DNA from 4 places in the Brevibacillus sp. M2.1A genome. Region 4 is predicted to be linked to each of the others. Evidence: a T-box and tRNA genes for the amino acid it is inferred to sense, from the RefSeq annotation. Region 4 holds a T-box; the other regions hold tRNA genes.
What was found. A T-box is a leader RNA that pairs with one kind of tRNA and senses whether it is charged. The one in region 4 lies ahead of tyrS (tyrosine--tRNA ligase), so its partner is inferred to be a tRNA-Tyr.

Region 1 (3,736 bases), 2.7 Mb from region 4:
GTCAAAAAAAGACGTTCTCCTCGAAATTGAAATGCTTCGAAAAAAACTCAACGATCAGTACAAAAAACAAGCCTGCATTACTCCAGAATTAGTTTCGCTAAGTGTACAACTGGACCAACTATTAAATAAACTTCGTCTCCATCCTTAGAATGTACAGCTTTCCCCCATCAATGTAAAGATGCGGTAAAACAAAAAAAGAGAGCCAAAAGCCTCTCTTTTTTCATGATCTTCTTTATTTATTTTATAGTAATTTATCACCAAAAACGGAACTCATTAAAGCGACTGCAACGCGAGCTGTCATGTTTTCTCGGTCAAGAATCGGGTTGACCTCCACGAATTCAGCAGAACAAAGAATATCTGCATCTGCCAGCATTTCCAATGAGACATGCCCTTCGCGATAGGAAATACCACCTATAACTGGCGTCCCAACTCCCGGAGCATCGTGTGGATCTAGTCCATCCAAGTCGAGGCTCAAATGCACGCCATCCGTGTTTTTGGACACATGCGCGATTGCTTCATCCATGACGCGAGCCATACCCAACTTATCAATTTCATGCATGGTGAAAACCTTCATCCCAATACGCTTGATCAATTCACGCTCACCTTGATCCAAATCACGCGCTCCGATGATGACCACGTTTTCTGCCTTTACCTTTGGTGTATATCCTCCAATGTTTGTCAGACGCTCATGCCCATATCCCAAGCTCGCTGCCAAAGGCATACCGTGAATATTTCCCGATGGAGAAGTGGCACCCGTATTCAAATCACCATGAGCGTCGAACCAAATAACACCCAGGTTTTTCACGTGCTTCGCCACACCCGCTATGGTGCCAAGGGCAATGCTGTGATCGCCACCCAATACGAGCGGGAATCGACCAGCAGTCATGATATCGCTTACAACATTGGCAAGCTTTTCATTGGCTTCCACGACTTCATCCAAATATTTATGGTTTTCCGTCTCAGTGAAGTGATGAGGGCGCGTTACAAAAATATCTCCGCGGTCTTCAATATTGAAACCCATCTTTTCCAGGCGTGCGACAACACCTGCATAACGGATAGCGCTAGGTCCCATATCAACTCCACGGCGGTCTGCACCTAGATCCATCGGTACACCAACAATGCTCATGTTTTTGTTCATAAAAGTGCCACCCTTTCCTTCGTTCATTCATTATCTACTCCTATATTGTAGCCCCGGAAAGCAAAATGACTCAACTCGACATGATTTTGCATAAATAACCTGTCGGACAAGCTTTGTTAAAAACACAAAAAAACGAGTAACCGAAATGGTTGCTCGTTTCTAATAAGCATATGGAGCGGGTGATGGGAATCGAACCCACGCGACCAGCTTGGAAGGCTGGAGTTCTACCATTGAACTACACCCGCATATAAAAATGGTCGGGAAGACAGGATTCGAACCTGCGACCCCTTGGTCCCAAGCCAAGTACTCTACCAAGCTGAGCTACTTCCCGATAAGTGGCGTGCCCTGAGAGATTCGAACTCCCGACCTTTTGATTCGTAGTCAAACGCTCTATCCAGCTGAGCTAAGGGCACCTATTCTAATTTTAAAAAACTGGTGAGCCATGAAGGACTCGAACCTTCGACCCTCTGATTAAAAGTCAGATGCTCTACCAACTGAGCTAATGGCTCGCAAAATGGCTGGGGTACTAGGATTTGAACCTAGGAATGACGGAGTCAAAGTCCGTTGCCTTACCGCTTGGCTATACCCCAACAACCCGCAAAATAAAAAATGGTGGGGAGAGACGGATTCGAACCGCCGAACCCGGAGGGAGCAGATTTACAGTCTGCCGTGTTTAGCCACTTCACTATCTCCCCATTTTTTATGGTGGAGGCTGACGGGATCGAACCGCCGACCCTCTGCTTGTAAGGCAGATGCTCTCCCAGCTGAGCTAAGCCTCCAAATCCCCGACAAAGTGACGAGTATGCTTCTTAGCATACTCTGAGAACTTTGCAGGTACCTTAACCATTGCTAAGGTGTTTTTAGGTGACCCGTAGGGGATTCGAACCCCTGAATGACAGCGTGAAAGGCTGCTGTGTTAAACCGCTTCACCAACGGGCCAAGATCAAGATTACTTCTGGTGCTCCCGACAGGAATCGAACCTGCGACCTCTTCCTTACCATGGAAACGCTCTACCGACTGAGCTACAGGAGCATATTATGGCTCCTCGGGACGGACTCGAACCGCCGACCGATCGGTTAACAGCCGATTGCTCTACCAACTGAGCTACCGAGGAACGTAGAAGGTTTGTTCCTTCAAAACTGAATACGCATGATTGCTAAGTGTGTGGATAAGTCCTCGACCGATTAGTATTCGTCAGCTCCACGCGTTACCGCGCTTCCACACCGAACCTATCAACCTCATCGTCTATGAGGGGTCTTACCAGCTTGCGCTGTGGGAAGTCTCATCTTGGAGGGGGCTTCACGCTTAGATGCTTTCAGCGCTTATCCCGTCCGCACATAGCTACCCAGCTGTGCCACTGGCGTGACAACTGGTGCACCAGCGGTGCGTCCATCCCGGTCCTCTCGTACTAAGGACAGCTCTCCTCAAACTTCCTACGCCCGCGACAGATAGGGACCGAACTGTCTCACGACGTTCTGAACCCAGCTCGCGTACCGCTTTAATGGGCGAACAGCCCAACCCTTGGGACCTACTTCAGCCCCAGGATGCGATGAGCCGACATCGAGGTGCCAAACCTCCCCGTCGATGTGGACTCTTGGGGGAGATAAGCCTGTTATCCCCAGGGTAGCTTTTATCCGTTGAGCGATGGCCCTTCCATGCGGAACCACCGGATCACTAAGCCCGACTTTCGTCCCTGCTCGACTTGTAGGTCTCGCAGTCAAGCTCCCTTCTGCCTTTACACTCTACGAATGATTTCCGACCATTCTGAGGGAACCTTTGGGCGCCTCCGTTACCTTTTAGGAGGCGACCGCCCCAGTCAAACTGCCCACCTGGCATGGTCCTCTCGCCCGATAAGGGCGACGAGTTAGAAACTCCGTACATCAAGGGTGGTATCCCACCGACAGCTCCACAGAGGCTGGCGCCCCTGCTTCTCAGCTTCCCACCTATCCTGTACATGATGCACAAAGTTCCAATACCAGGCTACAGTAAAGCTCCATGGGGTCTTTCCGTCTTGTCGCGGGTAACCTGCATCTTCACAGGTATTATGATTTCACCGGGTCTCTTGCCGAGACAGCGCCCAAGTCGTTACGCCTTTCGTGCGGGTCGGAACTTACCCGACAAGGAATTTCGCTACCTTAGGACCGTTATAGTTACGGCCGCCGTTTACTGGGGCTTCGGTTCAAAGCTTCGCTTGCGCTAACTCATCCCCTTAACCTTCCAGCACCGGGCAGGCGTCAGCCCCTATACTTCGCCTTGCGGCTTCGCAGAGACCTGTGTTTTTGCTAAACAGTCGCTTGGGCCTTTTCACTGCGGCCCCCTCGGGCTATTAACCCTACCGAGGCGCCCCTTCTCCCGAAGTTACGGGGCCATTTTGCCGAGTTCCTTAGCAAGAGTTATCCCGCGCACCTTAGGATTCTCTCCTCGCCTACCTGTGTCGGTTTGCGGTACGGGCACCTTGTTCCTCGCTAGACGCTTTTCTTGGCAGTGTGAAATCAGGGACTTCGGTACTTAAATTTCCCTCGCCATCACAGCTCATGCTTCACGGTGTGCGGATTTGCCTACACACCACACTTACTGCTTGGACGGCCATCCAGTAGG
Region 2 (3,736 bases), 1.3 Mb from region 4:
ACCTGTGAAGATGCAGGTTACCCGCGACAAGACGGAAAGACCCCATGGAGCTTTACTGTAGCCTGGTATTGGAACTTTGTGCATCATGTACAGGATAGGTGGGAAGCTGAGAAGCAGGGGCGCCAGCCTCTGTGGAGCTGTCGGTGGGATACCACCCTTGATGTACGGAGTTTCTAACTCGTCGCCCTTATCGGGCGAGAGGACCATGCCAGGTGGGCAGTTTGACTGGGGCGGTCGCCTCCTAAAAGGTAACGGAGGCGCCCAAAGGTTCCCTCAGAATGGTCGGAAATCATTCGTAGAGTGTAAAGGCAGAAGGGAGCTTGACTGCGAGACCTACAAGTCGAGCAGGGACGAAAGTCGGGCTTAGTGATCCGGTGGTTCCGCATGGAAGAGTATCGCTCAACGGATAAAAGCTACCCTGGGGATAACAGGCTTATCTCCCCAAGAGTCCACATCGACGGGGAGGTTTGGCACCTCGATGTCGGCTCATCGCATCCTGGGGCTGAAGTAGGTCCCAAGGGTTGGGCTGTTCGCCCATTAAAGCGGTACGCGAGCTGGGTTCAGAACGTCGTGAGACAGTTCGGTCCCTATCTGTCGCGGGCGTAGGAAGTTTGAGGAGAGCTGTCCTTAGTACGAGAGGACCGGGATGGACGCACCGCTGGTGCACCAGTTGTCACGCCAGTGGCACAGCTGGGTAGCTATGTGCGGACGGGATAAGCGCTGAAAGCATCTAAGCGTGAAGCCCCCTCCAAGATGAGACTTCCCACAGCGCAAGCTGGTAAGACCCCTCATAGACGATGAGGTTGATAGGTTCGGTGTGGAAGCGCGGTAACGCGTGGAGCTGACGAATACTAATCGGTCGAGGACTTATCCACACATTCTTAGCAATCATGCGTATTCAGTTTTGAAGGAACAAACCTTCTACGTTCCTCGGTAGCTCAGTTGGTAGAGCAATCGGCTGTTAACCGATCGGTCGGCGGTTCGAGTCCGTCCCGAGGAGCCATAATATGCTCCTGTAGCTCAGTCGGTAGAGCGTTTCCATGGTAAGGAAGAGGTCGCAGGTTCGATTCCTGTCGGGAGCACCAGAAGTAATCTTAATCTTGAACCCGTTGGTGAAGCGGTTTAACACAGCAGCCTTTCACGCTGTCATTCAGGGGTTCGAATCCCCTACGGGTCACCTAGAAAAATCCCTACATATTTGTAGGTGATTTGGAGGCTTAGCTCAGCTGGGAGAGCATCTGCCTTACAAGCAGAGGGTCGGCGGTTCGATCCCGTCAGCCTCCACCACTTATATAAATGGACAAGGAAGGTCAGCTAAAAACGTCACGTCTTGTGGCAACACTGACACTCAGTCGTCCTGACTATCGCGGGATGGAGCAGCTCGGTAGCTCGTCGGGCTCATAACCCGAAGGTCGCAGGTTCAAATCCTGCTCCCGCAACCAAATTTTCTACTTGCTCTACATCGAGTAATCTTCTTGAACAAGTAGGATCGGAGTACCCAGTGGGTGCAACCAAATATGGAGCTGTGGTGAAGTTGGAGTTCACGCCGGTCTGTCACACCGGAGGTCGCGGGTTCGAGTCCCGTCAGCTCCGCCATCTTTCTTAATGAGATGGCATAGTTCATGAACATGAAAAAGGTTTAACGGAATAAAAAAACGTTGATTTTCATGAAAGATATGCCATAATTAAAGATATGCCGGTATAGCTCAATTGGTAGAGCACCTGACTTGTAATCAGGGGTTGTGGGTTCAAGTCCTATTGCCGGCACCATGAAATTGGGGAGATAGTGAAGTGGCTAAACACGGCAGACTGTAAATCTGCTCCCTCCGGGTTCGGCGGTTCGAATCCGTCTCTCCCACCATTTTTCATGAGCCATTAGCTCAGTTGGTAGAGCATCTGACTTTTAATCAGAGGGTCGAAGGTTCGAGTCCTTCATGGCTCACCAGTTTTCATAAACCCGAAAAGTGAAAGTCAGCTTGTTAACACCTCTGACTACTTGGATGGGAAAATGCGGTCGTGGCGGAATTGGCAGACGCGCTAGATTCAGGTTCTAGTGGTGGCAACACCGTGGAGGTTCAAGTCCTCTCGACCGCACCAATCAACTTCTTCTTATAATGCGGACGTAGCTCAATTGGTAGAGCGTCGCCTTGCCAAGGCGAAGGTCGAGGGTTCGAGACCCTTCGTCCGCTCCATAACATGTGCCCTTAGCTCAGCTGGATAGAGCGTTTGACTACGAATCAAAAGGTCGGGAGTTCGAATCTCTCAGGGCACGCTTCTTTACTACAAAAGTGAAGATGATAATTTGTCGGGAAGTAGCTCAGCTTGGTAGAGTACTTGGCTTGGGACCAAGGGGTCGCAGGTTCGAATCCTGTCTTCCCGACCATGATTTGCCCACGTTTTACAGGTTTGCCGGGGTGGCGGAATGGGCAGACGCAACAGACTTAAAATCTGTCGGGAGTTTCTCCCGTACCGGTTCAAGTCCGGTCCTCGGCACCAGCATCTATTTTGATGCGGGTGTAGTTCAATGGTAGAACTCCAGCCTTCCAAGCTGGTCGCGTGGGTTCGATTCCCATCACCCGCTCCATACATAAAGCAGAGAGCCAATAGGTTCTCTGTTTTTTTGTGTCTAGGAAAGCAGGCCTATTTTTACTTGAGGCAAAAGTATGAAGGCTTATCCAACAGTTGAATAGATAAGCCTTTGTTCAATACAGGTATAAAAGTTTGTCGAAAGCTGTCTGACGTTTTCTATGGTAGCAACATATGTTTTCGTGTACAGTAAAACTAAGATCGCTTACCGATGAAGTTGGTAACGGATCTCTTGCCTTGCCTCCTGCATTGTCAGGGGGCTTTTTTGCGTGGTTCAAAAAAGAGCGACCTAGAGAGCTTCCATTCGCGGACCAACTTCCTGGGCATTTGCAATCGGCAGAGAAACGATAAAGCGTGTGCGTTTTTCATTGGAATCACAATGGATCGTGCCCTGATGCTTTTCGATAATATTTTTGCAGATGGACAAGCCAATACCCGTCCCATTTTGTTTAGTCGTAAAGAATGGTTGGAAAAGATTCTCGACGATCTCGGGTGGAATCCTTTCGCCGTTGTTTTCCACACTCAAATAGAGCCATCCATCAGAAGAAGTGGAAATGACATGAATATACTTGTCTGTGCGATTTTGCACGGCGTCAATGGCATTGTTTAATAGATTGACGACAACTTGCTTCAAGCCTTCTTCATAACATGCGAGTAAGCAGGGGTGGATTTGTTTTTCAAAACGTATGTTTTCTCCCACGAGGCGAGGGGTAATCAGCATCTCTACTTCTTCAAGCAGTTCTTCTACTTGAACGGTTTTAAAAATTTCATCGAGAATTGGTTTTTTGGAAAAGCTGAGGAATCCGGTCAGTTGCCGATGTAAATTCTCAAACTCATGCATGACGACTTGGATATACGTCTGAAGCTGGGCCTGTTCCCGTGTAGACTCGCCGATCAGCTTTAGGAACCCTTCAATGGCGCACAATGGATTGCGCAGCTCATGAGCCATATTGGCGGCAATTTTTCCGAGCATGGTCAGTTTGTCGTTATGCAAATAGGAGATCGTTTCTTCCTTCTGGACGAGCTCTTTATTCATCATTTGTTCAAAGTGATAGACAGCCCAGAAGACACTTTCATCCATGGCCTTACCCAGTTGGCTTTCCAAATAGTGCATTTCTTGTGAAGAGAGGGACCATCTCTGTAATTCTGG
Region 3 (3,736 bases), 3.0 Mb from region 4:
AGACATATTGTAGTTATAAAAAAAATGGGGCGATCGATGGGACTTGAACCCACGAGTGCCGGAGCCACAATCCGGTGCGTTAACCCCTTCGCCACGACCGCCATAATGTACGCGTTTTAAAAATGTTCCTTGGCAGGGGCAGTAGGAATCGAACCCACACCAAAGGTTTTGGAGACCTTCGTTCTACCGTTAAACTATGCCCCTATGGTAGCGGTGGAGGGGATCGAACCCCCGACCTTTCGGGTATGAACCGAACGCTCTAGCCATCTGAGCTACGCCGCCATGATTATCTCGTAATAAAAAGAAGTGGCGGAGGGAGAGGGATTCGAACCCCCGTGAGCTTGCACTCTAACGGTTTTCAAGACCGCCCCGTTATGACCACTTCGGTATCCCTCCGCAAAATATGGAGCGGGTGATGGGAATCGAACCCACGCGACCAGCTTGGAAGGCTGGAGTTCTACCATTGAACTACACCCGCTTGAATATGGTGCCGGTGAAGGGACTTGAACCCCCACGGTTTCCCTCACGATTTTGAGTCGCGCGCGTCTGCCATTCCGCCACACCGGCATATTCATTTGAAACATGGTCGGGAAGACAGGATTCGAACCTGCGACCCCTTGGTCCCAAGCCAAGTACTCTACCAAGCTGAGCTACTTCCCGAATATCGTTCTTCACTTTTTAAAATGAAGATGCGTGCCCTGAGAGATTCGAACTCCCGACCTTTTGATTCGTAGTCAAACGCTCTATCCAGCTGAGCTAAGGGCACATGTTATGGAGCGGACGAAGGGTCTCGAACCCTCGACCTTCGCCTTGGCAAGGCGACGCTCTACCAATTGAGCTACGTCCGCATATTTATTGGTGCGGTCGAGAGGACTTGAACCTCCACGGTGTTGCCACCACTAGAACCTGAATCTAGCGCGTCTGCCAATTCCGCCACGACCGCATATAAAATTCAATCTCTCGCTTTTTAAAAACTGGTGAGCCATGAAGGACTCGAACCTTCGACCCTCTGATTAAAAGTCAGATGCTCTACCAACTGAGCTAATGGCTCTCGAAAAATGGCTGGGGTACTAGGATTTGAACCTAGGAATGACGGAGTCAAAGTCCGTTGCCTTACCGCTTGGCTATACCCCAATAGCCATGAAGTAAAGATGGTGGGGAGAGACGGATTCGAACCGCCGAACCCGGAGGGAGCAGATTTACAGTCTGCCGTGTTTAGCCACTTCACTATCTCCCCAAGCTTGTCCTTCAAAAGTAAACCTTATTCAGCTTTCAAAGAAAAAGTGGTGCCGGCAATAGGACTTGAACCCACAACCCCCTGATTACAAGTCAGGTGCTCTACCAATTGAGCTATACCGGCGTGTTTGGTATAAATGGTGGCTCGGGACGGAATCGAACCGCCGACACGAGGATTTTCAGTCCTCTGCTCTACCGACTGAGCTACCGAGCCTCAAGCGTAATTGTTTCGCCATCGCTTGAGAAAAATGGCGGAGCTGACGGGACTCGAACCCGCGACCTCCGGTGTGACAGACCGGCGTGAACTCCAACTTCACCACAGCTCCATGTAAAACATTCAGTTATTAAAAGTGGTGGAGGCTGACGGGATCGAACCGCCGACCCTCTGCTTGTAAGGCAGATGCTCTCCCAGCTGAGCTAAGCCTCCGCTATTCCCAACAAAGTGACGTTAATGCTTTGAAGCATATTCCGAGTACTTTGTTGGGACCCCTTATTATCAGGGCGTTTTGCTAGGTGACCCGTAGGGGATTCGAACCCCTGAATGACAGCGTGAAAGGCTGCTGTGTTAAACCGCTTCACCAACGGGCCATTTGAATGGCTCCTCGGGACGGACTCGAACCGCCGACCGATCGGTTAACAGCCGATTGCTCTACCAACTGAGCTACCGAGGAATGATGATGTTTTAGAATGGTGGAGCTGAACGGGATCGAACCGATGACCTCCTGCTTGCAAGGCAGGCGCTCTCCCAACTGAGCTACAGCCCCATTCTAATGCTTTCGTGACACAGTTGCCATGTCAGCTATGTAAGTAGTGGTGGGCCTAGGCTGACTCGAACAGCCGACCTCACGCTTATCAGGCGTGCGCTCTAACCAACTGAGCTATAGGCCCGTAATTACTTCCGGAACTTTAATCTATCACACTTTTAAGTTCATTGCAATAGAAAATTTGATATTTTTTTATTGCGTGGGTGAACTTTTTTGTGAAAGACGAGTTTAACAAAAGCACAATCTATTATAAGTCAGTTCATCATATATTTCAAATGTGTTTTTAAATTTTCATTAAGAAAAAAGCTTGCCCGGTAAAGGACAAGCTTTTCTTCGTCGCAATTAAATATCAAGATCGCGTACATTTGCTGCGTATTGTTCAATAAACTCCCTGCGAGGCTCTACTTCGTCACCCATCAGTGTCTCAAACACCATATCGGCATCCATAGCATCCTGGAGATCTACCTGAAGCAACGTACGAACTTCTGGGTCCATTGTAGTCTCCCACAATTGATCCGCGTTCATCTCACCTAGTCCTTTATAGCGTTGGACGTTTGGCTTCGGTTGTGCCTTTAAGGTAGCGAGAACCTCATCACGCTGCTTGTCGGTATAAGCATAGTGCAGCGTCTTCCCTTGCTTGATGCTGTAAAGAGGCGGCTGCGCAATATAAATATACCCCGCTTCGATCAACTGTTTCATGTAACGGAAGAAGAACGTCAGCAGAAGCGTACGGATATGCGATCCGTCGACGTCGGCGTCCGTCATAATGACGACTTTATGGTAACGTGCCTTTGAAATATCAAAGTCTTCACCGACACCTGTTCCCAAAGCCGTAATAATAGCACGGATCTCGTTGTTGCCGAGAATTTTGTCCAAACGTGCTTTTTCTACGTTCAATACCTTCCCGCGAAGAGGAAGAATGGCTTGGAAATGACGATCGCGTCCCATCTTTGCAGAACCGCCCGCAGAGTCACCCTCTACAATGAACAGTTCAGATTCGGATGCGTCCTTGGAAGAGCAGTCCGCCAGTTTACCCGGCAAAGCACTTACTTCCAGGGCACTCTTGCGACGAGTCATTTCACGTGCTTTTCGAGCTGCCTCACGGGCACGAGATGCCATGAGCGCTTTTTCCACAACTTTTTTGGCTACACCCGGATTTTCTTCCATAAAGGTGTTAAAACGGTCACCAAAGACAGACTCGGTAATGCTGCGCGCTTCCGAGTTGCCCAGCTTCGTTTTTGTTTGTCCTTCAAACTGAGGCTCTTGAATTTTTACGGAGATAATCGCGGTAATACCTTCACGCACATCGTCCCCGGAAAGATTCGGATCCTTTTCCTTCAGGAAGTTAAACTTGCGGCTGTAGTCGTTGATAACACGCGTAAGAGCCGTTTTAAATCCGGTTTCGTGAGTACCACCCTCATGCGTATTGATGTTATTGGCAAAAGAGTAGATGTTGCTCACATAGCTGTCGTTGTACTGAAGGGCAACCTCCACGACAAGACCTTCTTTTTCCCCTTCGCAATAAATCACATCATCATGCAGGGCTTCCCGGTTTTTATTCAAGTATTCTACGAACTGGATGATACCGCCCTCGTAGTGGAAGGACTCTTCCTTCTGCTGATCTGGGCGTGTATCCTTCAGCGTAATGCGCAATCCTTTGTTCAGGAACGCCAGCTCGCGAATACGTTTTTGCAAAATCTCGTACTCAAATACAGTTGTTTCGGTAAAAATAGTCG
Region 4 (3,736 bases):
AAAGTTGATATACGCGGAACAAATGATTGCCGAGTATTGCACATTTGCAGGTAACGTGCTGCGAAACGATTGTTCCATGGGATTTCTTGCACAGGAGCTATCGGGCGAAGAAAAACAATGGACCATCGCCGAGTTTTTTGTCGAAAATCAATGGAGCAAAGAACTGGTGAGGGCGATGGATGACCTCGGCATTCATGTATTGGATTCAGATAAAAAGATGGGTGTTCTGTCAGGTGGTGAGCGTTTCAAATACCGCTTTTTAAGTCTGCTGGCACAGAATCCTGACGTTTTATTGCTAGACGAACCCACGAATGATTTGGATATTCAAACGATGGAATGGCTGGAAGAGTTTATTCAACAAACATCGCTTCCTGTCCTATATGTATCGCATGACGAAACATTTATTGCGAATACAGCAAATGGTATCCTTCATATGGAGCTGACGAAGCGTAAACAAGTACCCAAATATACTTTTTCAAGAGAGCCATATGAAAATTACATTGCGAATCGCGAGAGCCACCTGAACAAACAAGAACAGATAGCCAGAAAGCAAGTTTCTGATCATCAAAAGCAAATGGAGAAATGGCACGACGTTTGGAATAAGGCAGAGCATCAACATCGGAACGTGTCCCGCTCAGATCCACGTCTGCAAAAGAAGATCAAGTCTTTGAAAAATCAAAGAGAGCGCATGGAGAAAGCATCGGAAACGTTTGTAGAGGCTCCGAGTGTGGAAGAAGCAAGCGAATTCCGATTTGATTCTGAGGTACATGTGCCTGGCAGTAAACAAATCCTCGACTTTTCATTGGAAGTCCTGCAAATAGCGAACAATCAGCTATCGAAACAGATTCATTTATCGATTAACGGGCCAGAAAAAGTCGCGATTATTGGGGAAAATGGGATCGGAAAAACGACGTTGTTGAAAAAGATCATGGATGAGCTAGTCCAGCACTCGTCATTAAAGATCGGGTATATGCCCCAAAATTATGAAGAACAACTGGATTCGACCAAAACACCGATTGCGTACCTGGAAAGAACCGGGAATAAAGAAGCGATCACAAAAGCGTATACGCATTTAGGCAGTATGAAATTTACAAAAGATGAGATGCACCAACCCATTCAAAACTTGTCTGGGGGACAGAAAGCGAAATTGCTCCTGTTAAAAATGATTTTGGATCAGTGCGAAATCTTGATATTGGATGAACCGACCCGAAACTTCAGTCCTTTGACGACTCCTGTTCTGTGCCGGGCGTTAACGGCTTTTGACGGTGTGATTATCAGTATTTCGCATGATCGACGGTATTTGCATGAGGTCGCAACAACTGTTTATGAACTAACTTCCAACGGTCTTACGAAAATAAAATAAGGGATCGTGGCGGAATCCTTGCTACATGGTTGACATTGCTATTTGAATTCAATATACTGACTTTAATTTCATATGAAACATACGTTGAAAGAGCCCAGTAGCAGCTTATTCCCTGTCCTAGAAAGCCGGGGGTTGATGGAACCCGGTACACAATAAGCGAGCGAATTACACTCTGGAGTATCTCGGGTAATGCCGAGCGGAATCGCGAACGATAACTCGCTACGAGTGGCATGAATGGCCTGCGCAAGCGCTTGGGTCCATTGGTGCAAGATGGGTGGTAACACGGTTATTCAATCGTCCCTATGTCTACAATAGACAAGGGGCGATTTTTTGTTTTTTTTACCATAGGAGATTGAAGGAGTGTATGGCAGTGAATATTATCGACGAACTCGAATGGCGCGAAGCCATTAATCAGCAAACAGATGCAGAAGGGCTGCGAGAATTAACGAATGAAAAAGCAGTCTCGTTATATTGTGGTGTCGATCCAACGGGTGACAGCATGCATATCGGTCACTTGATTCCTTTCATGGTACTGAAACGCTTTCAGCTCGCTGGTCATCGTCCGGTCATTTTGATCGGTGGTGCAACAGGTACGATTGGCGATCCAAGCGGCCGTCAATCCGAGCGCTCTTTGCAAACACTGGAACAGATTCAGGAGAACGTCGACAAACTCACCGCGCAGATGAAAAAGCTGTTCATTACAGATGGCGACAACCAAATTCGCTTGGTGAACAACTACGACTGGACGCACAAAATCAATGTCATTGAATTTCTGAGGGATTACGGGAAAAACTTCAGCATCAATACGATGCTTGCCAAGGATGTCGTATCGAGCAGACTGGAAAGCGGCATTTCGTTTACGGAGTTTTCCTATCAAATTCTGCAATCGCTGGATTACCTGCATCTGTACAAACATGAAGATGTTCAGTTGCAAATCGGCGGTTCCGACCAATGGGGCAACATCACGAGCGGTCTCGATCTGATCCGCAAAAAAGAAGGAGCAGAAGCAAAAGCATTCGGTCTCACTATTCCTCTGATGCTGAAGGCAGATGGCACGAAATTCGGGAAGACAGCAGGAGGAGCCATCTGGCTTGATCCAAATAAAACAACACCATTCGAATTCTACCAATTCTGGGCGAATACCGATGACCGCGATGTTGTGAAATACTTGAAATACTTTACGTTCCTCTCCAAGGAACAAATTGAAGAGCTGGCTGAAAAAGTACAGACCGAGCCACATAAACGCGAGGCGCAAAAAGCGCTGGCAGAGGAAATGACGAGATTTGTGCACGGCGAGGAATTGCTGGAGCAGGCCAAGCGCATTACAGCAGCTTTGTTTACTGGAGATATCAAATCGCTGTCGGCAGATGAGATCGAGCAAGGCTTCAAAGAAATGCCGACATTCGAATCTACCCTCGAAACGAGGAACATTGTCGACTGGCTCGTTGAGGTCGGCATCGAGCCATCCAAACGTCAAGCACGTGAGGATATTACAAAAGGCGCTATCTCCATGAATGGTGAACGTGTTACCGATCTGGAACTGGAAGTAACGCCAAGCCTTGCTATCGGCGGTCGCTTCATCATTATCCGCAAAGGTAAGAAAAACTACAGCTTAGTAAAATTGTCTCAATAGATAAAGGAATAAGAAGCTTCCCTAGACCCACTAGGGAAGCTTCTTTGTATTTGTGGGATTTATTTCGGATGTGAAGTACTATCTACTTTGTTCGCAGCAATAACGGCAACTGCATTTGGCTCCAGATCGAACCAAAAGATAAGATCGCCATCCGCTTTCTTTTGCGACGGCTTTATCCCGTTCACATAAACTTCCGAAGCTTTTGTCGCCATGGAAAGACCAGAAATCTTTTGCGTGCCATCGTTGTGCAGAACGATAGAGCCGTTTGGTGCATATTCCAATCTGACTTGAGAGAGGGCGAGCCAATAATCCATGATTTCACGTACGGTTGTCAAATGCAATTTTCCTTGATCTCGCAGAACTTCCATTCGCTTTAGCAAGCGGTCAAAATCGGGATGGATGATCCAGTTTCCTTGGGCATCTCGAATGACAAATTTCCCGCCCTGCTTGTTGGATGGAAATTTTGCCAAGTAGGTATGGTTGATAAAAACTCCACGGTTTTGAATGAGCTGCTGGAGATTTTGCTCCCGATACAGATAAAGTGAATCTTCTGGAATGGTGGCAGCCGACCATGAATAAAACGGGCCTGTCACTGTCGGGTGCGACCAATAGAGCGGAGTGCGCAGGGAGTCGCCTCTTTGAGATTGGTACAGATCGAGACCATTATTCGGATTCGCGATATCTTCTGAGCTGTAGTGCCAAAAATACGATGTGCCGTATTTTTTCCACTGATGCGCCAA

Region 1: it encodes a tRNA-Tyr, which carries the amino acid that the T-box ahead of tyrS (tyrosine--tRNA ligase) is inferred to sense. The anticodon was not compared.
Region 2: it encodes a tRNA-Tyr, which carries the amino acid that the T-box ahead of tyrS (tyrosine--tRNA ligase) is inferred to sense. The anticodon was not compared.
Region 3: it encodes a tRNA-Tyr, which carries the amino acid that the T-box ahead of tyrS (tyrosine--tRNA ligase) is inferred to sense. The anticodon was not compared.

Annotation. Positions count from the first base shown of each region.
Region 1 is NZ_JABSUY020000001.1:845,639-849,374, reverse strand. Features, by position in the region: gene HP567_RS04255 (Spo0E family sporulation regulatory protein-aspartic acid phosphatase) at 1-148, shown strand, start outside; gene rocF (arginase) at 242-1,138, opposite strand; tRNA gene HP567_RS04245 (tRNA-Gly) at 1,310-1,383, opposite strand; tRNA gene HP567_RS04240 (tRNA-Pro) at 1,393-1,469, opposite strand; tRNA gene HP567_RS04235 (tRNA-Arg) at 1,475-1,551, opposite strand; tRNA gene HP567_RS04230 (tRNA-Lys) at 1,572-1,647, opposite strand; tRNA gene HP567_RS04225 (tRNA-Gln) at 1,654-1,728, opposite strand; tRNA gene HP567_RS04220 (tRNA-Tyr) at 1,749-1,833, opposite strand; tRNA gene HP567_RS04215 (tRNA-Val) at 1,842-1,917, opposite strand; tRNA gene HP567_RS04210 (tRNA-Glu) at 2,004-2,077, opposite strand; tRNA gene HP567_RS04205 (tRNA-Thr) at 2,095-2,170, opposite strand; tRNA gene HP567_RS04200 (tRNA-Asn) at 2,177-2,252, opposite strand; rRNA gene HP567_RS04195 (23S ribosomal RNA) at 2,303-3,736, opposite strand, start outside.
Region 2 is NZ_JABSUY020000001.1:4,831,231-4,834,966, reverse strand. Features, by position in the region: rRNA gene HP567_RS23125 (23S ribosomal RNA) at 1-875, shown strand, start outside; tRNA gene HP567_RS23120 (tRNA-Asn) at 928-1,003, shown strand; tRNA gene HP567_RS23115 (tRNA-Thr) at 1,010-1,085, shown strand; tRNA gene HP567_RS23110 (tRNA-Glu) at 1,103-1,177, shown strand; tRNA gene HP567_RS23105 (tRNA-Val) at 1,212-1,287, shown strand; tRNA gene HP567_RS23100 (tRNA-Met) at 1,366-1,442, shown strand; tRNA gene HP567_RS23095 (tRNA-Asp) at 1,520-1,596, shown strand; tRNA gene HP567_RS23090 (tRNA-Thr) at 1,696-1,770, shown strand; tRNA gene HP567_RS23085 (tRNA-Tyr) at 1,778-1,861, shown strand; tRNA gene HP567_RS23080 (tRNA-Lys) at 1,870-1,945, shown strand; tRNA gene HP567_RS23075 (tRNA-Leu) at 2,011-2,097, shown strand; tRNA gene HP567_RS23070 (tRNA-Gly) at 2,117-2,192, shown strand; tRNA gene HP567_RS23065 (tRNA-Arg) at 2,199-2,272, shown strand; tRNA gene HP567_RS23060 (tRNA-Pro) at 2,307-2,383, shown strand; tRNA gene HP567_RS23055 (tRNA-Leu) at 2,409-2,496, shown strand; tRNA gene HP567_RS23050 (tRNA-Gly) at 2,511-2,584, shown strand; gene HP567_RS23045 (sensor histidine kinase) at 2,876-3,736, opposite strand, start outside.
Region 3 is NZ_JABSUY020000001.1:576,211-579,946, reverse strand. Features, by position in the region: tRNA gene HP567_RS02710 (tRNA-Arg) at 1-4, opposite strand, end outside; tRNA gene HP567_RS02705 (tRNA-His) at 26-101, opposite strand; tRNA gene HP567_RS02700 (tRNA-Trp) at 131-204, opposite strand; tRNA gene HP567_RS02695 (tRNA-Met) at 206-282, opposite strand; tRNA gene HP567_RS02690 (tRNA-Ser) at 308-396, opposite strand; tRNA gene HP567_RS02685 (tRNA-Gly) at 405-478, opposite strand; tRNA gene HP567_RS02680 (tRNA-Leu) at 486-567, opposite strand; tRNA gene HP567_RS02675 (tRNA-Pro) at 584-660, opposite strand; tRNA gene HP567_RS02670 (tRNA-Arg) at 693-766, opposite strand; tRNA gene HP567_RS02665 (tRNA-Gly) at 773-848, opposite strand; tRNA gene HP567_RS02660 (tRNA-Leu) at 857-943, opposite strand; tRNA gene HP567_RS02655 (tRNA-Lys) at 976-1,051, opposite strand; tRNA gene HP567_RS02650 (tRNA-Gln) at 1,060-1,134, opposite strand; tRNA gene HP567_RS02645 (tRNA-Tyr) at 1,153-1,237, opposite strand; tRNA gene HP567_RS02640 (tRNA-Thr) at 1,285-1,360, opposite strand; tRNA gene HP567_RS02635 (tRNA-Phe) at 1,375-1,450, opposite strand; tRNA gene HP567_RS02630 (tRNA-Asp) at 1,486-1,562, opposite strand; tRNA gene HP567_RS02625 (tRNA-Val) at 1,588-1,663, opposite strand; tRNA gene HP567_RS02620 (tRNA-Glu) at 1,751-1,824, opposite strand; tRNA gene HP567_RS02615 (tRNA-Asn) at 1,832-1,907, opposite strand; tRNA gene HP567_RS02610 (tRNA-Ala) at 1,925-2,000, opposite strand; tRNA gene HP567_RS02605 (tRNA-Ile) at 2,048-2,124, opposite strand; gene gyrB (DNA topoisomerase (ATP-hydrolyzing) subunit B) at 2,343-3,736, opposite strand, start outside.
Region 4 is NZ_JABSUY020000001.1:3,542,814-3,546,549, forward strand. Features, by position in the region: gene HP567_RS17510 (ATP-binding cassette domain-containing protein) at 1-1,363, shown strand, start outside; T-box leader at 1,439-1,668, shown strand; gene tyrS (tyrosine--tRNA ligase) at 1,728-2,996, shown strand; gene HP567_RS17520 (hypothetical protein) at 3,056-3,736, opposite strand, start outside.